Regions from separate parts of the Micromonospora sp. DT53 genome, predicted to be linked through region 1. Evidence: riboswitches for the same ligand, from Rfam matches in the RefSeq annotation. Region 1 holds a riboswitch; each other region holds the start of a gene.
The links. A riboswitch is a leader RNA that binds a small molecule or an ion and turns the genes downstream of it on or off. The one in region 1 is predicted to bind cobalamin.
Positions count from the first base shown of each region.

Region 2: another riboswitch for cobalamin. It lies ahead of ACLQ3B_RS08730 (ABC transporter substrate-binding protein); the one in region 1 lies ahead of ACLQ3B_RS23415 (ribonucleoside-diphosphate reductase subunit alpha).
Region 3: another riboswitch for cobalamin. It lies ahead of ACLQ3B_RS11700 (acyl-CoA thioesterase); the one in region 1 lies ahead of ACLQ3B_RS23415 (ribonucleoside-diphosphate reductase subunit alpha).
Region 4: another riboswitch for cobalamin. It lies ahead of cobN (cobaltochelatase subunit CobN); the one in region 1 lies ahead of ACLQ3B_RS23415 (ribonucleoside-diphosphate reductase subunit alpha).

Region 1 is NZ_JBNCKM010000007.1:349,892-354,097, forward strand. Features, by position in the region: gene ACLQ3B_RS23405 (enolase C-terminal domain-like protein) at 1-759, opposite strand, end outside; gene ACLQ3B_RS23410 (hypothetical protein) at 825-986, opposite strand; cobalamin riboswitch at 1,050-1,266, shown strand; gene ACLQ3B_RS23415 (ribonucleoside-diphosphate reductase subunit alpha) at 1,459-3,786, shown strand; gene ACLQ3B_RS23420 (ribonucleotide-diphosphate reductase subunit beta) at 3,825-4,206, shown strand, end outside.
Region 2 is NZ_JBNCKM010000002.1:623,144-627,349, forward strand. Features, by position in the region: gene ACLQ3B_RS08725 (FecCD family ABC transporter permease) at 1-996, opposite strand, end outside; gene ACLQ3B_RS08730 (ABC transporter substrate-binding protein) at 1,010-1,939, opposite strand; cobalamin riboswitch at 2,026-2,167, opposite strand; gene ACLQ3B_RS08735 (M14 family metallopeptidase) at 2,295-4,172, opposite strand.
Region 3 is NZ_JBNCKM010000003.1:57,184-61,389, forward strand. Features, by position in the region: gene ACLQ3B_RS11695 (copper resistance CopC family protein) at 1-1,773, opposite strand, end outside; cobalamin riboswitch at 1,905-2,118, shown strand; gene ACLQ3B_RS11700 (acyl-CoA thioesterase) at 2,315-2,761, shown strand; gene ACLQ3B_RS11705 (zinc-dependent alcohol dehydrogenase family protein) at 2,891-3,883, shown strand; gene ACLQ3B_RS11710 (hypothetical protein) at 3,989-4,206, shown strand, end outside.
Region 4 is NZ_JBNCKM010000003.1:595,808-600,013, reverse strand. Features, by position in the region: gene cobN (cobaltochelatase subunit CobN) at 1-2,367, opposite strand, end outside; cobalamin riboswitch at 2,644-2,820, opposite strand; gene ACLQ3B_RS14080 (DUF5919 domain-containing protein) at 2,982-4,025, shown strand; gene ACLQ3B_RS14075 (inositol monophosphatase family protein) at 4,022-4,206, shown strand, end outside.

The DNA.
Region 1 (4,206 bases):
GGCGTCGATCATCAGGTTGCGGTCCGGCCCGAGGATCTCCCGCGCGATCGCGCATCGGCGGATGTCGTCGTCGAGGTTGGCGCCCACCTTGAGCTTGACGTAGCCGTAGCCGGTGTCCACCGCCTCCTGGCACAGTCGGCGCAGCTTGTCGTCGCCGTAGCCGAGCCAGCCCGCCGAGGTGGTGTAGGCGGGGTAGCCGGTTCGGTCGAGCTCGGCGAGGCGGGCGGCCTTCGTGGCCTCCTTGGCCCGCAGGATGGCCAGTGCCTCGTCCCGGGTCAGCGCGTCGGACAGGTAGCGCAGGTCCGCGATGTCGACGAGTTGCTCGGGGGACATGTCGACGAGCAGCCGCCACAGCGGCTTGTCGGCGACCCGGGCGACCAGGTCCCACGACGCGTTCAGCACGGCCGCCAGCGACAGGTGGACGACACCCTTTTCCGGGCCGAGCCACCGCAGCTGGGAGTCGGAGGTCAGGAGGCGGTAGACCGCGCCCATGTCCGCTGCCATCGTCGCCACGTCCAGGCCCACGAGGAGCTGTGCCTGGTGGACCGCCGCCGCCGCGACGATGTCGTTGCCTCGACCGATGGTGAAGGTCAGGCCGTGCCCCGCGAGTGGCGCACCCACGCCGTCGACGCCGTCGGTGTGCAGGACGACGTAGGCCGCCGAGTAGTCGCCGTCCTTGTTCATGGCGTCTGACCCGTCAGCGGTCAGGGAGGTGGGGAAGCGGACGTCTTCGACGGTGACGGCGGTGATCTGCGGCATGCGCTCCTCGCCCAGCTAGGCTAAAGATCAGATGATCACTGGGAGTATACGAAGGACTGCTCCGGCTAGTCAACGATGTTGATCATCGTGGGCCCCGCATACGTATGATGTTTGCCGCCTTGATAGATCACATCTTTGTCGATTGTCGACACGCGCGCGGGGCCCCGTCCCCGTCGCCTGGCGTCGGCCGGCGTGGCGTGGTCGGCCGCGTTGGTGACGGTGGTCACCGCCCCGGTCCCGACACGCCCGAGACCGACATGTGGGGTGTGACAACGGCTGCGTCCCTATATATGGTGTCGAGCGCAGCTGGTTCGGCCGCTCATCCGGGGCGGTCGAGGCAACAGGGAACCCGGTGGAAATCCGGGACTGTCCCGCAGCGGTGAGTGGGAACGACAGCCGTCATCAGCACTGGGTCACCAATGGGCCTGGGAAGCGACGGCCAGTAGGAGACCGGCGAGACCGGTCGTGCCCGCGAGTCCGAAGACCTGCCAGCGCGCCGCGTACCCGCACCCGGGTGGGCGGCGGTCCGAGGCCGCGTGGGACGGCTGACGCCACCTGACCCACGCCGCGCTGGCGTGGCGTCCGTCGGTGTCTGTCTCCTCGCGTCCGGGCCACCAGGTCTCGAACTCCGAGGAGCGAGTGGTGACAGTCACCGAGGTAGTCCCGGCCAGCGGCGACGCGACCCTGCGGCGGTCGCCGATGCAGGTTCGCAAGCGCGACGGCGCCACCGAACCCGTGGACGTGAACAAGATCGTCCGGGCGGTCGAGCGGTGGGCCGACGACCTGACCGACGTCGACCCGATGCGGGTGGCCACCCGCACCATCAGCGGCCTCTACGACGGCGCGACCACTGCCGAACTGGACCGGCTGTCCATCCAGACCGCGGCCGAGATGATCGGGGAGGAGCCGCAGTACTCGCGCCTCGCCGCGCGGCTGCTGGCCGGCTACGTCGACAAGGAGGTGCGTCGACAGGGCATCACCTCGTTCAGCGCGGCGATCCGGGTCGGCCACGCCGAGGGCCTGATCGGTGACGACACCGCCGCGTTCGTCGCCGCACACGCCGCGACGCTCGACCACGCCATCGACCCCGACGGCGACCGCCGGTTCGAGTACTTCGGCCTGCGCACCGTGTACGACCGCTATCTGTTGCGCCACCCCACCAGCCGACTGGTGCTGGAGACCCCGCAGTACTGGCTGCTGCGGGTGGCCTGTGGCCTGTCCCGGACGGCGGACGAGGCGGTCGACTTCTACCGGCTGATGTCCAGCCTGGCCTACCTGCCCAGCTCACCGACCTTGTTCAACTCCGGTACCCGGCACACCCAGATGTCCTCCTGCTACCTGGTCGACTCGCCGCTCGACGAGCTGGACTCGATCTACCAGCGGTACGCCCAGGTCGCCAACCTGTCCAAGTTCGCCGGTGGCATCGGCATCGCGTACTCCCGGGTCCGCTCCCGCGGCGCGCTGATCCGGGGCACGAACGGGCAGTCCAACGGGATCGTGCCGTGGCTGCGCACGCTGGACGCGAGCGTCGCCGCGGTCAACCAGGGCGGCCGGCGCAAGGGCGCGGCCTGCGTCTACCTGGAGCCGTGGCACCCGGACATCGAGGAGTTCCTGCAACTGCGGGACAACACCGGCGAGGACGCCCGCCGCACCCACAACCTCAACCTGGCCAACTGGATCCCGGACGAGTTCATGCGCCGGGTCGAGGCCGACGAGCCGTGGTCGCTGTTCGACCCGCACGAGGTGCCCGAGCTGCCCGACCTGTGGGGGGAGCGGTTCGACGCCGCGTACCGGCAGGCCGAGGCGCAGGGCCGCTACGTGCGGCAGATCCCGGCGCGGGAGCTGTACGGGAAGATGATGCGCACCCTCGCCCAGACCGGCAACGGGTGGATGACCTTCAAGGACGCCGCCAACCGACTCTGCAACCAGACCGCCGAGCCCGGCAACGTGGTGCACCTGTCCAACCTCTGCACCGAGATCGTCGAGGTGTCCAGTGACGCCGAGACCGCCGTGTGCAACCTCGGCTCGGTGAACCTCGCCGCCCACCTCACCGACGGCGGCATCGACTGGGAGCGGCTGCGCGCCACGGTGCGGACCGCGGTGACCTTCCTCGACCGGGTCATCGACATCAACTACTACCCGACCGCGCAGGCGGCGGCGAGCAACCCCCGCTGGCGGCCGGTCGGGCTCGGGCTGATGGGCCTGCAGGACGTCTTCTTCGCGCTGCGGCTGCCGTTCGACTCGCCGGCCGCGCGGGAGCTGTCCACCCGGATCAGCGAGGAGTTGTACCTGACGGCGCTGGAGACCTCCGCCGACCTGGCGCGCGACTTCGGCGCGCACCCGGCGTACCCGCAGACCCGGGCCGCGAGGGGTCAGCTGCAGCCCGACCTGTGGGGTGTCCAGGGCACGCAGGCCGCGCGGTGGGACGCGTTGCGGGAGCGGGTCGAGGCGTACGGGCTGCGCAACTCGCTGCTCGTGGCGGTCGCGCCGACCGCGACCATCGCCTCGATCGCCGGGTGCTACGAGTGCATCGAGCCGCAGGTGTCCAACCTGTTCAAGCGCGAGACCCTGTCGGGGGAGTTCCTCCAGGTCAACACCGCTCTGGTACGCGAGCTGAAGGCCCGCGGTCTGTGGACCGAGCGGATCCGTTCGGCGATCAAGCGGGCGGAGGGGTCGGTGCAGGACGTCGACGAGCTGCCGGCCGGCGTACGGGAGTTGTTCCGCACCGCGTGGGAGCTGCCGCAGCGGGCGCTGATCGACCTGGCCGCCGCCCGCGCCCCGTTCATCGACCAGTCCCAGTCGCTGAACCTGTTCCTGGCCGCGCCGACCATCGGCAAGCTCTCCTCGATGTACCTGTACGCCTGGAAGGCCGGGCTGAAGACCACCTACTACCTGCGCTCGCGCCCCGCCACGCGGATCCAGCAGGCCACCGTCAGCGCCGTCGCGCCCCTCGCACCCGTCGCCGTCGACGCGGAGGCGCTGGCCTGCTCGCTGGAGAACCCCGAGTCGTGCGAGGCCTGCCAGTGACGCCCGCCGACGCCACCACCGACACGAGGACCACACACATGCTGCTCGACCCCGGGATGGACCTCACTCTCCGTCCGATGCGCTACCCGCACTTCTTCGACAGGTTCCGCGACGCCATCCGCAACACCTGGACCGTCGAGGAGGTCGACCTGCATGCCGACCTCGCCGACCTGGACAAGCTGTCACCGGCCGAACGGCACCTGGTCAGCCGACTGGTGGCGTTCTTCGCCACCGGTGACACGATCGTCGCGAACAACCTGGTGCTCAACCTCTACCAGCACGTCAACAGCCCTGAGGGCCGCCTCTACCTGTCCCGGCAGCTGTTCGAGGAGGCCGTGCACGTCCAGTTCTATCTCAACCTGCTCGACACGTACGTGCCCGACGAGACCGAGCGCTTCGAGGCATTCGCGGCCATCGAGA
Region 2 (4,206 bases), on a different contig from region 1:
GGTGCGGGCCACCACGTCGGTAAGTGCCAGGAACGCGCCGCCGAACAGCAGTGACATCGGCAGGATCACCCGGTAGCTGGAGCCGGCGAGCAGTCGGACGGTGTGCGGCACGATGATGCCGACGAAGCCGATCAGCCCGGTCGCGGAGACCGCCGCCGCGGTGCCCAGGGAGGCGGCGGCGATCAACAGGTAGCGGGTGCGCTGCGGGTGCAGACCGAGGCTTCTCGCCTCGTCGTCGCCGAGCGCGAGGACGTCCAACTCGCGGCGGTGCAGCAGCACCACCACAGTGGTCAGCGCGGCGTACGGCAGCACCAGCAGCACGTCGTGCCAACCGGCGGTGGCCAGCCGGCCGAGCAACCAGGAGTAGACCGGCTGGATGCTGTCGGCGTGTCGTTGCAGGAGGTACGTCTGACCGGCGGACAGGAACGCGGAGACCGCCACCCCGGCCAGGATCAGCATCGCCGGTGACCCGCGTCGGCCTCCGGCCGCGCCGAGCACGTAGGTCATCGTCACGGCCAGCAGGGAACCGGCGAACGCGGCCAACGGAACGGTCATCGGCAGCCCGGAGAGCGTGCCCTGCTGGCCGGCGCCGCCGAGGGCGATCGCCGCGGTGACCGCGAGGCCGGCGCCGGCGGCCACACCGAGCAGGTACGGGTCGGCCAGCGGGTTGCGGAACACGCCCTGGTAGCACCCGCCGGCCATGGCGAGCAGGCCGCCGACGAGCAGGCCCAGCACCACGCGGGGTAGGCGCAGCTCGGTGACGATCGCGATCTCGCGCTCGGTCAACCCGCTGTCCAGGTGCACCCCGGGAAACAGGTTGAGCAGCTCGGCGGCGACGCTGCCCGGGGGCAGACTCACCGGGCCGAGCGACACCCCGACGACGAGCGCGACGAGCACCGCGACCAACCCCGCGACCAGCCAACGTTTGCGCAGCCCGGCGGGCCGGGCCCCAGACAGCAGCCCGGCGGGCCGGGCCGCGGACAGCGGCTCGGTCACCGACGGACGACGGTCACGCGGGCACCTTGGCGACCGCGTCGATGATGACCCGGAGCAGGTCCACGACCCGTGGGCCCCAGCGGGAGGCGATGTCGTCGTCCAGGGCCACGACCTGGTTGTTCTTCACCGCGGTGAGGCCGGCCCAGCCACTGCGGGCCTTGACCGTGTCGGCGCTCTGCTGGCAGCACTTGGCGTCGGCCAGGAAGACGAAGTCCGGGTCGGCCTTGACCACGAACTCCTGGGACAGCTGCGGGTAGCCGAAGTCCTTGCCGTCCGCGTCGGCCGGGTCGGCGATGTTTGTCAGACCGGCCTGGCTGTAGAGCGAGCCGATGAAGGTCTTGCTGGTGGCGCTGTACAGCTCCGGGCCCAACTCGTGGAAGTAGGTGAGCTTCTCGGCGCGCTGCGGCAGGTCCTTGACCAGCTTGGCGATGTCGTCCTTCATCCGGGTGGCGACGTCGGTGGCCTGGTCGGCGTGCCCGGTCAGCGTGCCCAGCTCGGTGATCTGCCGGTACGAGTCGTCGAGGGTGACCGCCGCCGGGGTCTGGTACACCGGGATCTTCAGCTTGCCGAGCTGATCGACGATCTTGTTGCGGTCGTCGGAGAGCACCACGAGGTCCGGGTTCTTACCGGCGATCGCCTCGGCGTTCGGCTGGAAGGCGGAGAGGTCGGTCTTGGGCGCGTCGGCCGGGTAGTTCGACTGGTCGTCGACGGCTGTCACCTGCGGGCCGGCACCGATCGCGAAGAGCATCTCGGTGGCGGTGGGCGACAGCACGACGATCTTCTCGGGACGCTTGTCGAGGGTGAGCGCGCCGACGGTGACCGGGTAGGCGGCGGCCGCGGTGCCGGTGCTCGGCTTGTCGTCGGCCTTCTCGGCGCAGGCGCCGAGGGCGAGCGCGGTGACCGCGAGGGTCGCCGCGAAGAGCCGAGGGGTACGTCTGAACATGGGGGCCTCCTGTCGGTCGAGGAGTGTGGTGCTTCGCCGACAGGGACTTCCGTACGCCCGCCCACGAGGCGCCCTTCCTCGAGAGCGCGTTTCGCGACCGGTCCGCAGGCGACCTGGCTCGTCCCCACCGACAGGTGGGGCATCACAGTTGCGGGACAGCGCCGGGATGAGCACCGGCTTCGCTGCGGACTTGTCGGTAAGACGGTAGCGCACCGCCCCGACGTGCTGGATCGATCAAGGGTTGATCGACGACGCGCGATCGGTGGCCCGTCGCGCGTCGAGGGATATGTCCCGGATCTGGAGGGTCGGGAACGGGTGGTGGGGCCCCGCCGGGGCGGGACGGGGCCCCACCCGATCAGGAGGAAGTGATGGTGACGTTGTCCACAGCCGCCTCCACCAGGCTGGCCCCGGACGCGTCAGCCGCCTCGACGAGCACGCGGACCGACTGGCCGGCGTACGGGGTGAGGTTGAGGTTGGCTACCGCCCAACTCCCGTTGCGGTTGCTGGCCGCGCCGGCCTGGGTGAGCAGCGCGGTGGTGCCGCCGTTGTGCACCACGCTCACCCGCAGGTAGTCCGCCGACGAGGCGTTCGAGCCGTGCGCCAGGTACCAGGCGAGCGACAGGGTCAGCGTGCCGGACGACGGCAGGGTCACCGCCGGGGACCTGGCGCTTGTCACGCCGCCGTCGACGTCGTAGTCACCGGCCGCCGAGCCGGCCAGCCGGCCGGTGACCAGGTCGTTGGATCCGGCGTACGGGGTGAGCTGCTTGGCTCCGGAGGACGTGGTCGCCTGGGCGGCGCCCCGTTCGAACGCGCCGAGGGTGGCGGTGTCGGTGCCGCCCGGGTTGATGGTCCAGCCGGTGGCGGTCTCGAAGGTGTCCGACCAGACAGTGGTGCCGCCACCACCGCCGCAGTACTGCGCCTGCTTGCCGATGGCCCGGTACGGGCAGTCGGCGTACTCGCTGAGGATCAGCACCGCCTCCCGGTTGCGCGAGGTCTGCGCTCCGATCACCTCGTCGGGCGGGTAGAAGCCCCCGCCGCCGGAGGAGCCCGGGTACATCTCGAAGGTGTAGGCCCAGATGTTGTGGGTGGCCCACATCCAGTCGAGGCTGTCCCCGTCGGTGATGTAGAGGTCGCTGGACTGCTCAGGCGTGTAGTTGTTGGTGGCCGCCATCTGCTGGCCGATGGTGGCGAAGGTGTTGTACTGGTCCGCGTTCAGGCCGGTGGCGGTGTTCGCCGTGGTGTAGCCGTACGGCCAGAGCACCAGCTCCGAGTACGTGTGGAAGTCGATGTTGGCCTTGATCTGCTGCACACCGCCGACCACCCGGCCGTTGACGAAGTTGCGCAGCGCCTGCGTCTCGGGCGCGGAGAACGCCGACGGGCCACGGTAGGTCTCCGACGAGGTGGTGCCGGACGAGCCGCCGCAGCATCCCCAGTTGTAGCCCCAGTTGCGGTTCAGGTCGGTGCCCACGTTGGACGAGCCGCTGTTGGGCTGCCGGTTCTTGCGCCAGGATCGGTACGAGCCGGTGGCGATGTCGTACTCGCTGCCGTCCGGGTTGACCGTCGGCACGATCCAGATCTCCCGGCCGTTGACGATGTTGGTGATCCGGGAGTCACTGCCGTAGCTGTCGGTGAAGAGGTTGAGCAGGTAGATCGCCATCTCGACGGTCAGGTGCTCGCGGGCGTGCTGCTGGGAGTTGAACAGGATCTCCGGCTCGTTCTCGTCGGTGCCGACGTTGTCGGAGATCTTCACCGCCATCAGGTCGCGGCCCTCGTACGACGAACCGATGCTGATCTTGCGGGCGATCGCCGGGTGGTCGGCGACGACCTGGTTCACGACGGCTGTCAGTTCCGCGTAGTCGTGGTAGTTGGAGTCGGCCGGCGGGAAGGCCATGGTGCCGATCTCGCCGGCGCCGCGCTCGGCGTTGGGCGGCGGGGCCAGCGGTTCCAGCCGGAAGCCGAGCTTGCCGATCGCGGCGGCCTCGCCCGCGGTGGCCGAGATGTGCAGCACCCCATGTTCGGAGTAGTCGATGGCGGCCCCGGTGCGGGCCACCGCGTTGCGGTCGGCGAGGGTCCGGGGCCCGAGCACCCGGTAGCTGGCCGCGGCCGGCTCGGCGGTGCGGTCCGGGGCCGGCCGGGCGGCGACCGGACCGGCGGCGACGGTGACGATGCCCAGCCCGGTGACGACAGCGAGCACCAGGACGCGGCGGAGGGGGATGGGCGTGCGGAGGGCCATGGACTACCTCCTCGATGGGCGGGAGATCCCGCTC
Region 3 (4,206 bases), on a different contig from region 1:
CGCTGGCGGCAGCGCGGTCGGGTTGTGCGCGCCGGGCACGGTGTGGTCGACGCCCAGCACGAGAGGGATCTGCGTGCCGTTGGTCGCGGTGACGGAGAAGTCGGCGTAGACGCGGTAGCCGCCGGGCCGGGCCAGCGTCAGGGGGACGCTCCAGGTGCCGTCGGGCGCCATCGTCGGGTGCAAGTGCTGGTAGCCGGACAGGTCGCGGCCGACCACGATCATGTGCAACGGCTTGTCGTGGACGACCGCGAAGGTCGTTGCCGGCTGCCGGTCGGTCCCGACGATCCGGAACCGGTAGTCGGCGCGTACACCGGAGGGTTGGGACCGCTCCAGCGGTTGCAGGGTGTACCCACCGGCGCTGACCGTCGTCCCGGTCGCCAGCGTCGCGCCCGTCGCGTCGTCACCCCGATGCGTGTGCGGCCCCGTGCCGGCCGGGTGTTGGTGCCCGTCGGTCGCCGAGCCCACCTGCCCCGAGGCGGGCGGTCCACCGGCTGCCGGTCGTGCGTTGCCGGTCGCCGGACTCTCTTCTGCCGTGCCGATACGGGCCAACCCGAATCCGGCCAGCAGGGCCACCACCAGACCACCGACGAACAGCGCCAGGTGGGTGTTGTTCAACCGGGACCCAGGCGTCGCGGCGGCGAGGTCCGTGTCGGGCCGTGGTCCGGGGTCGACAGTCGGCTCGCCGTCCGTGCTGGCGAGGGCCTTGGTCGCCTGGTCGGTCGGCGTCGGATCGACAGCAACGTCCGTGCGGGCCGTGACGACCGTGTTGCCCTTGCGCGCCGCCGGCACGGTGGCGGACCCCCGCTTGTCGCTCGCGGTACGCGCAACGACGCCGACCTTGCCTCCGCCGACCTTGCCAGCGGCAGCCTTGTCCCCGACGGTCTTGCCCCCGACGGTCTTGCCCCCGACGGTCTTGTCCCCGACGGTCTTGCCGCCGCCGGTCTTGCCGGTGCCGGCCCTGTTCGTGGCACGGGCGCCACCGCCCCGGCGACCGGTGGTCGCCGCCGAGGCACGGCCCCGGCCGGTGGGTGTGCCGGCGGATCGGCGACGCCAGACGACGAACCCGGCCACCGCCCCGACCGCCGCGACAGCCGCCGCCCAGCCGGCCCAGGCCAGCGCCCCGGGACCGCTCTCCTCGGTCGACCCGGTCGACGGGGCAGCCGCAGCCGGCGGGGTCGTCGGATCCTCCGCGGTGGTCGGCACCGCCGAGGCCTGCCCGGACGTGTTGTGCTGCTCGGTGGCGGCCACCAGCGCCGGGTCCGGTTGGGTCGACGGCGGGCTCCACCCCTTCGGCGCCGTCGTCACCCGCCCGTCGTAACGGAAGGTCAGGGTGCCCCGCACGGTGTCGCCGTCCGAGGCGACCGACAGGTAGCTCACCGAGTACTGGCCCTTGGCAGGCAGGTGGGCGACGGACACCACCGCGGGGAATCCCGTCGTGTACTCCCGTGGCTCGAACTTCCCGTTGACCAGGAAGTACTCCCGTACCGGCTTCTCCAGTGGCGTCGGCTCCCCCTGCGACCAGCCGTTGTCGACACGGGTGCCGCCCGGGGCGGTGATCGTGAAGAACGCGTTGGCGGCGGCCTTCTCGGTGAAGAGGAGCCGCACCGACGTCAACGGTTCGCGCACGGTGGCGCCGCTCGCCGGTGTGGACGTGGCGAGGGTCCCGTGCGCTGCGGCGGGTTGGGCGGACGCGAGGAGGGCGATCGCCGAGGCGAGGAGGAACGCGAGGAGGCCCGAGACCACCCGCCCGCAAGTCTGGGGGAGACGACGCATCTGGATATCCTCACCCTCGCGAGACTTTTTTCAAGAGGCGGCGATCTTCTTCCTCAGATGGCAAAAGTTGACGATGAGGTCATCCGCCGCCGCGGCCGGACGCCCCGGGTGGACAGATTCCCTGGCCAGCTATGCTCGCCGGCGGCGCTGGTTCGCCCCGTCGTGACCGGCTGGGCGTCGCAAGAGGGAACCCGGTGGAAATCCGGGGCTGCCCCGCAGCGGTGAGTGGGAACGACCGCCGTCATCAGCACTGGGCCAGCGGCCCGGGAAGCGACGGCCAGTAGGGGACCGGCACGACCGGTCAGGCCCGCGAGTCCGAAGACCTGCCTGCGCCGCGTACACAACCGTGTGCGCTGCCGTCGGCCTCGCGGGTGGGCTGGGCGGGCGACGGGCCGTGCGTGTGGTGCGCGGCCAGGTCCTCGTCAGCGTGTGTCCGCGACCCGGCGGTGTGGGTTCCGAGGGACGGACTACCGCTGTGCACGACACCACCACGATCGCCGGCCGAGCGCCGTCGGCGTCGCACCTGACCCTTTCGCAGATCATGGACCAGCACCACACCAACCTGATGGGTACGGTGCACGGCGGCCGGATCCTCAACCTCATCGACTCCGTCGCCGGTGTGGTCGCCGCCCGGCACTCCGACGGGCCGGCGGTGACCGCCGCCATCGACGAGACGGCGTTTCTCCGCGCGGTGCGGGTCGGTGACGTCGTGCACGTCGACGCCCGGATCACCTGGGCCGGCCGCAGCTCGATGGAGGTGGCGGTCAAGGTGACCGCCGACCGGTGGGACCGGGCGGTCCCGCCCACCGACGTGGCAACCGCCCACCTGGTCATGGTCGCCATCGACGACGACGGCCAGCCTCGCACGGTGCCGCCGCTGCTACCGGAGACCGACGGGGACCGGCGACGGTACCGGGAGGCGGAGATCCGCCGGAAGCACCGGCTGGCGTTGCGGCGCGCGCTGCTCGACGGTGCCGAAGACGACTGACCCGTGGTCCGTCCGGCGCGGCGCTGGCCGGTGGGGCGGCGAGCTGGATGCCCCACCGTCGAGGAACCCGCCCCGCCGTCGATCTGGTCGGATAGCGTCCAGGTGAAGCCTCGATCACGGAGAGTGTGGATGGTTATGCGCGCTGCGGTGCTGCGGGCGTTCGACGTTCCGCTGACGGTCGAGGAGATCGATCAACCCACCCCCGGGCCCGGCCAGGTGTTGGTGCGGATCGTCGCCAGCGGGGTCAACCCGCTCGACACGAAGATCCAGGCTGGAAAGGCCGCGCACGCGCGTGTCGAGCTGCCTGCGGTGCTCGGCCTGGACCTTGCCGGCGTCGTCGCGGCGATCGGCACGGAGGTGACCGGGTTCGACCCGGGAGACGAGGTGTACGGGCTGTGCGGGGGCGTCGGCGACCTGCAGGGCTCGCTGGCCGAGTACGCCGCGGTGGACGCCCGACTGCTGGCCCGCAAGCCGACGAGCCTCTCGATGCGGGAGGCCGCCGCCCTGCCGCTGGCGGCGATCACCTCCTGGGAGGGGCTGGTCGACCGGGCCGGAGTCCGCGCCGGGCAGAAGGTGCTGGTGCACGGCGGCGCCGGAGGTGTCGGGTACGTGGGCGTGCAACTCGCCCAGGCGCGCGGCGCCGAGGCGTACGCCACGGGCAGGCCGGCGAGCATGCGGGTGATCGAGAGCCTGGGCGCCGTGCCGATCGACTACACCGTGAGCAAGGTCGAGGAGTACGTCGAGAGGCACACCGGCGGCGAGGGGTTCGACATCGTCGTCGACAACGTCGGTGGCGCGACACTCGACGCGTCGTTCGCAGCGGTACGCACCTATCACGGGCACGTCGTGAGCGCGCTGGGCTGGGGCTCACACTCGCTCGCCCCGCTGTCGTTCCGTGGCGCGACCTACTCCGGCGTGTTCACTCTGCTGCCGATGCTCACCGGACGGGGCCGCGAACACCATGGCGACATCCTGCGCGAGATCGCGACGCTGGCCGATGCCGGTGCGTTGCGCCCGCGACTGGATCCGCGCGCGTTCACGCTCGACACGGTCATGGACGCCCACCGGCTGGTCGTCGACGGCACCGCCGATGGCAAGGTCGTCGTGGACATCTCAGGTTGAGCCGCAGTTGCGCAGGTCAAGGCGGGCTCCGAAGATGCCGGCACCGATGCATTGCGTCCTCAATCAGCTCAGCGTCAGAAATGATGGCGTCGTAGGGTTTGTGGCATGCACAGCACCTTGACGGAGCGCGCTCGGTGCCTCTACGGCGACGAGTATCGGCCCACTCCGCCACGATGCAGCGCTGATCACGACGAGCGTCATTTCATTGAGGAACTCACCTTCGCTGATGCCGAGTCGATTCTCGCCATGCTGCGCGAGTTGTGCCCACACGTGGTTGACGGCCTCTTGCCGGTCTGGGTGCGGAACCTGGCCTATCGTCTGGT
Region 4 (4,206 bases), on a different contig from region 1:
GGGCACCAGCTCGGTGGCGGCGAAGTGCAGCACCGCCGCGACGTCCGGGATCGACTGGCCGGTCACCTCGGTCACCACGGCGTCGACCGTGTCCACGGCCCAGTCCAGGGTTTCCATGCCGACGACCAGCCGCCGGGCGAGGGCCTCGATGAGGTCGATCGCGTCGGCGGCGGTGCCGGCCGGTCCGTCCACCACGTCGGTCAGCGCCGGGGGCAGGGCCAGGCGCTGTCCCGGCGTCGCGAGCAGCTCCTGCTCGTCGAGGGAGTACGCGACGGCGAGGGCCTGCCGCAGACCGGGCAGGGCACGGGCGCCGCCCCAGATCTGCGGGGCGCGCAGCACCGCGAGGACCAGGTTGACCCGCGGTTCGCCGGTGGGCGCGTCGGCGAGGATGTGCAGCCCGTCGCGGATCTGCACGTCCTTGACCTCGCACAGGTACCCGTCCAGGTGCAGCACGAACTCGTCGAAGTCGTCCGCGTCGGGCATCGCCTCGGCGTGCAGGTCGTGATGCAGCTCGGCGGCGCGCACCAGGTCCCAGATCTGGGCCCGCACGGTGGGCGCCTTGGCCGGGTCGAGGGCCTGCACGGTCGCGTACTCGTCGAGCAGTTGCTCCAGTTTGGCCAGGTCGCCGTAGGTCTCGGCGCGGGCCATCGGCGGGACCAGGTGGTCGACGACCACGGCGTGCGCCCGCCGCTTGGCCTGGGTGCCCTCGCCGGGGTCGTTGACGATGAACGGGTACACCAGCGGCAGGTCGCCGAGGACCGCGTCGGGCGCGCAGTCGGCGGCGAGGCCGAGGCCCTTGCCGGGCAACCACTCCAGGGTGCCGTGCTTGCCGAGGTGCACCACGGCGTCCGCGCCGAAGCCGCCGTCCGCGACGGGCGCGGTCAACCAGCGGTACGCGGCCAGGTAATGGTGGCTGGGCGGCAGGTCCGGGTCGTGGTAGATGGCGATCGGGTTCTCCCCGAAACCGCGGGGCGGCTGGATCAGCAGCACCACGTTGCCGAAACGCAGCCCGGCGAGCACGATGTCGCCGCCCTCGGTGTACAACTCGCCGGGCGGCTCACCCCAGTGCTCCCGCATCCGCTCGCGCAGTTCGGCCGGGACCTGGTCGAACCAGCGCTGGTACGTCGGTCCCGGTATCCGGGCCTCCGCGGCGGCCAACTGCTCCGGGGTGAGCCACTCCACGTCGTGACCACCGGCGGCGATCAGCGCGTGGATCAGTGCGTCACCGTCGTCGGGTGGGGGCGCGTCACCCAGGTCGTAGCCGGCCTCGGCGAGCGCGGCGAACAGCCGGACCGCCGAGGCCGGAGTGTCCAACCCGACCGCGTTACCGACCCGGGAGTGCTTGGTGGGGTACGAGCTGAGCACCACGGCGACCCGCTTGTCGGCGTGCGGCACGTACCGCAGCCGGGCGTGGCGCACCGCGATCCCGGCGACCCGGGCGGCCCGCTCGGGGTCGGCCGCGTAGACCGAGAGCCCGTCGGCGTCGATCTGCTTGAACGAGAACGGCACGGTGACGATCCGGCCGTCGAACTCGGGGATGGCCACCTGCATCGCCGCGTCCAACGGGGACATCCCGGCGTCGCTGTCGGCCCACTGCGCGCGGGTGCTGGTCAGGCAGAGGGCCTGGATGACAGGCACGTCCAGGGCGGCCAGGGCGCCGACGTCCCAGGCGTCCTCGTCGCCGCCACCGGAGGCGTCCGCCGCCACCGCGCCGCCGGCGGCGAGCACCGTGACCAGCAGCGCGTCACAGCGGGCGAAGAGCCCGAGCGGTCCGGCGCCCACGGTCAGCCCGCGCAGCGAACCGCAGAAGATCGGCAGCGGGTTGCCGCCGGCCCTGTGGACGGCGTCCGCCAGCACGTCGACGAAACCGGTGTTGCCGGCGAGGGCGTGCGCCCGGTAGAAGACGATTCCCACGGTGGGTCGGTCCGGGTCGGCGGGGTGTTCACCGTGCACGCCGTACGCCGGGGTGGGTGCGGGCGGGGCGAACCCCTCGCCGGTGAGCAGCACCGTGTCGGAGAGGAACCGGGCCAGCTGCCCCAGGTTGTCCGGCCCGCCCTCGACCAGGTACGCCAGCGCCTGGGTGACGACCCCGGACGGCACGGTGGAGATGGCCATCAATTCCGCGTCGGGCAGCGCCTCACCGCCGAGCACGACAGTCGGCACGCCGGTGGCGAGCACCGCGGCGAGGCCGTCCGGCCACGCCTGCCGACCGCCGAGCAGGCGTACGACGACGAGGTCGACCCCGTCGAGCAGGGCGGGCACCTCCTCGACGGTGACCCGCGCGGGGTTGGCCAACCGGTAGTCGGCGCCGCTGGCGCGGGCGGCCAGCAGGTCGGTGTCGGCGGTGGACAGCAGCAGGATGCGCACGGCAGGCTCCGGAAAGTGACGCCCTGGGGCCCTCACGGGGCGCCCGGGGACGATGCGGGTGGGTGCGGCGTCAGCCGGTACGACGGCCCGAGCGGGCGGCGCGCCGACGCGGGGGTCGGGGCGACGCGGGCGTCGGGGCCGGACAGCGTCAGGCGATCAGCTCAGCGGTGCCGGTGGCCGGTGCCCTTGGAATGCACTGCCTGGAGCGCAATACGACGATGATCGTCGATGAATGAGACGCCGTGCGTCATCGGGTCCTCCTCGGGTGTCCACGCCCTGGGGTACGTCCCGACGGCCGAAGTATCCTGGCTTCCGGATCGACGCTCTCCCCCGGCCTTCCAACCGCAGACACACGGCCGTGACTCACGAGGGGGGATCGCTCCCCGGTGACAGTGGCGGGACCGCGTCGGAATTGCACCGACTTCCTTCACTGCCGTCAGGCCGCGAATGCTGCCACACCGCCGCGCTGCCGGTCAACGCGGACCCCGCCGTCACCCGGCCCCGCTCACCACATTGACCTGCGGAAATATCGGTGTCGACGCGTCAGCCCTGGGTCATCCGTGCCCAGACCGGCGCGGCCGGCGGGTCAACGACAGCCAGCCGAGGAAACGCGCATGCAGCACGGCAAGGTCGGGGCGACCGCCGAGGCTGTACAAGTCGTTGATGGCCTCGTTCAGACAGGACGTCAGGTAGAGGGCCAGCGCCAGCGAGTGTCCGTAGAACTCGGCGACGAGATCAAGTTGGGCGCGGGAGCACGGCCACGCGGCGGCACAGTTGCGGCTGTCGCGCTTACCATCCCCGACCTGCTGTGGGACAGCACCGAGATGGTCGATGCTTTGGCCGCTCGCGACGTCGCTCAAGTATTCCGCCTCGTCCAACGAGCCACGCACGCCAGCCAAACCACAGTCGGTGTCGCCACCGGTCTCAGCCAGGCTCAGGTGAGCGAGATCATCAGCGGTGCCCGCCGGGTCAGCAGCATCGACGTCCTCACCCGCATCTGCGCCGGCCTGTCGATGCCACGCCACGCGCGCATGACGCTCCTGCTCGGCGAACGCAGCCGGATGCCAGCCGAACTCAACGTCAGGGGGCCGCACGCGGCGAAGACTGCGCGGGACCAGTGCGCCGACGTCACCGCGGTCTATGCCAGCCGGTCAGATTTCGTGGCGGAACTGCCTCCGCACGTTCTCTTCGACAGTGCCACGGACATCCGGGCGTCCGGCCTGTCGCTCAACCTCATTTGTCAGCAGTACGCCGACAACCGCCTCCTGAAGCTCCTCACCGCCGGCACCCACCTCCGTTGCCTGTTCCTTGATCCGGCCGGTGAGGCGATCAGGCGGCAGGAGCGTGAGGACGACTATCCGGACGGACACCTGAGCGCTCTCACCGAACTCAACATCCAGAACCTGGCACGCCGCATTCGTGACCGGCTCCCCGCAGGTGTCCGAGACCACCTCACCATCGGCGTCTATGACGAGGCCATTCGGGCCAACGTGCTTCTGATCGACGACCGTATCTGCGTCGTTCAGCACTACCTACCGCAGATGCGGGGCGTCGACTGCCCGACGTTGGTCATCGAGCGCAACGCGGGACCCTCCGGCCTCTACCCGATATTCGACGCGATGTTCAGCTCGCTCTGGGACCGCAGCCGCCAGCTATGACCGACTACGCTCGCCTCCTTCCCCTCGCACAGGAGGCCGTCGACCTGGCGCATGATCTGATGCGGACGCTTCAGCCCGGCGCGCTGACCTTCAAGGGTGACCGCGACATGGCTTCCGAGTTGGACTTCGCCATCGAGCGAAGGGTTCGCGATCATCTGGCCGCCAAGGCACCTGACATCGG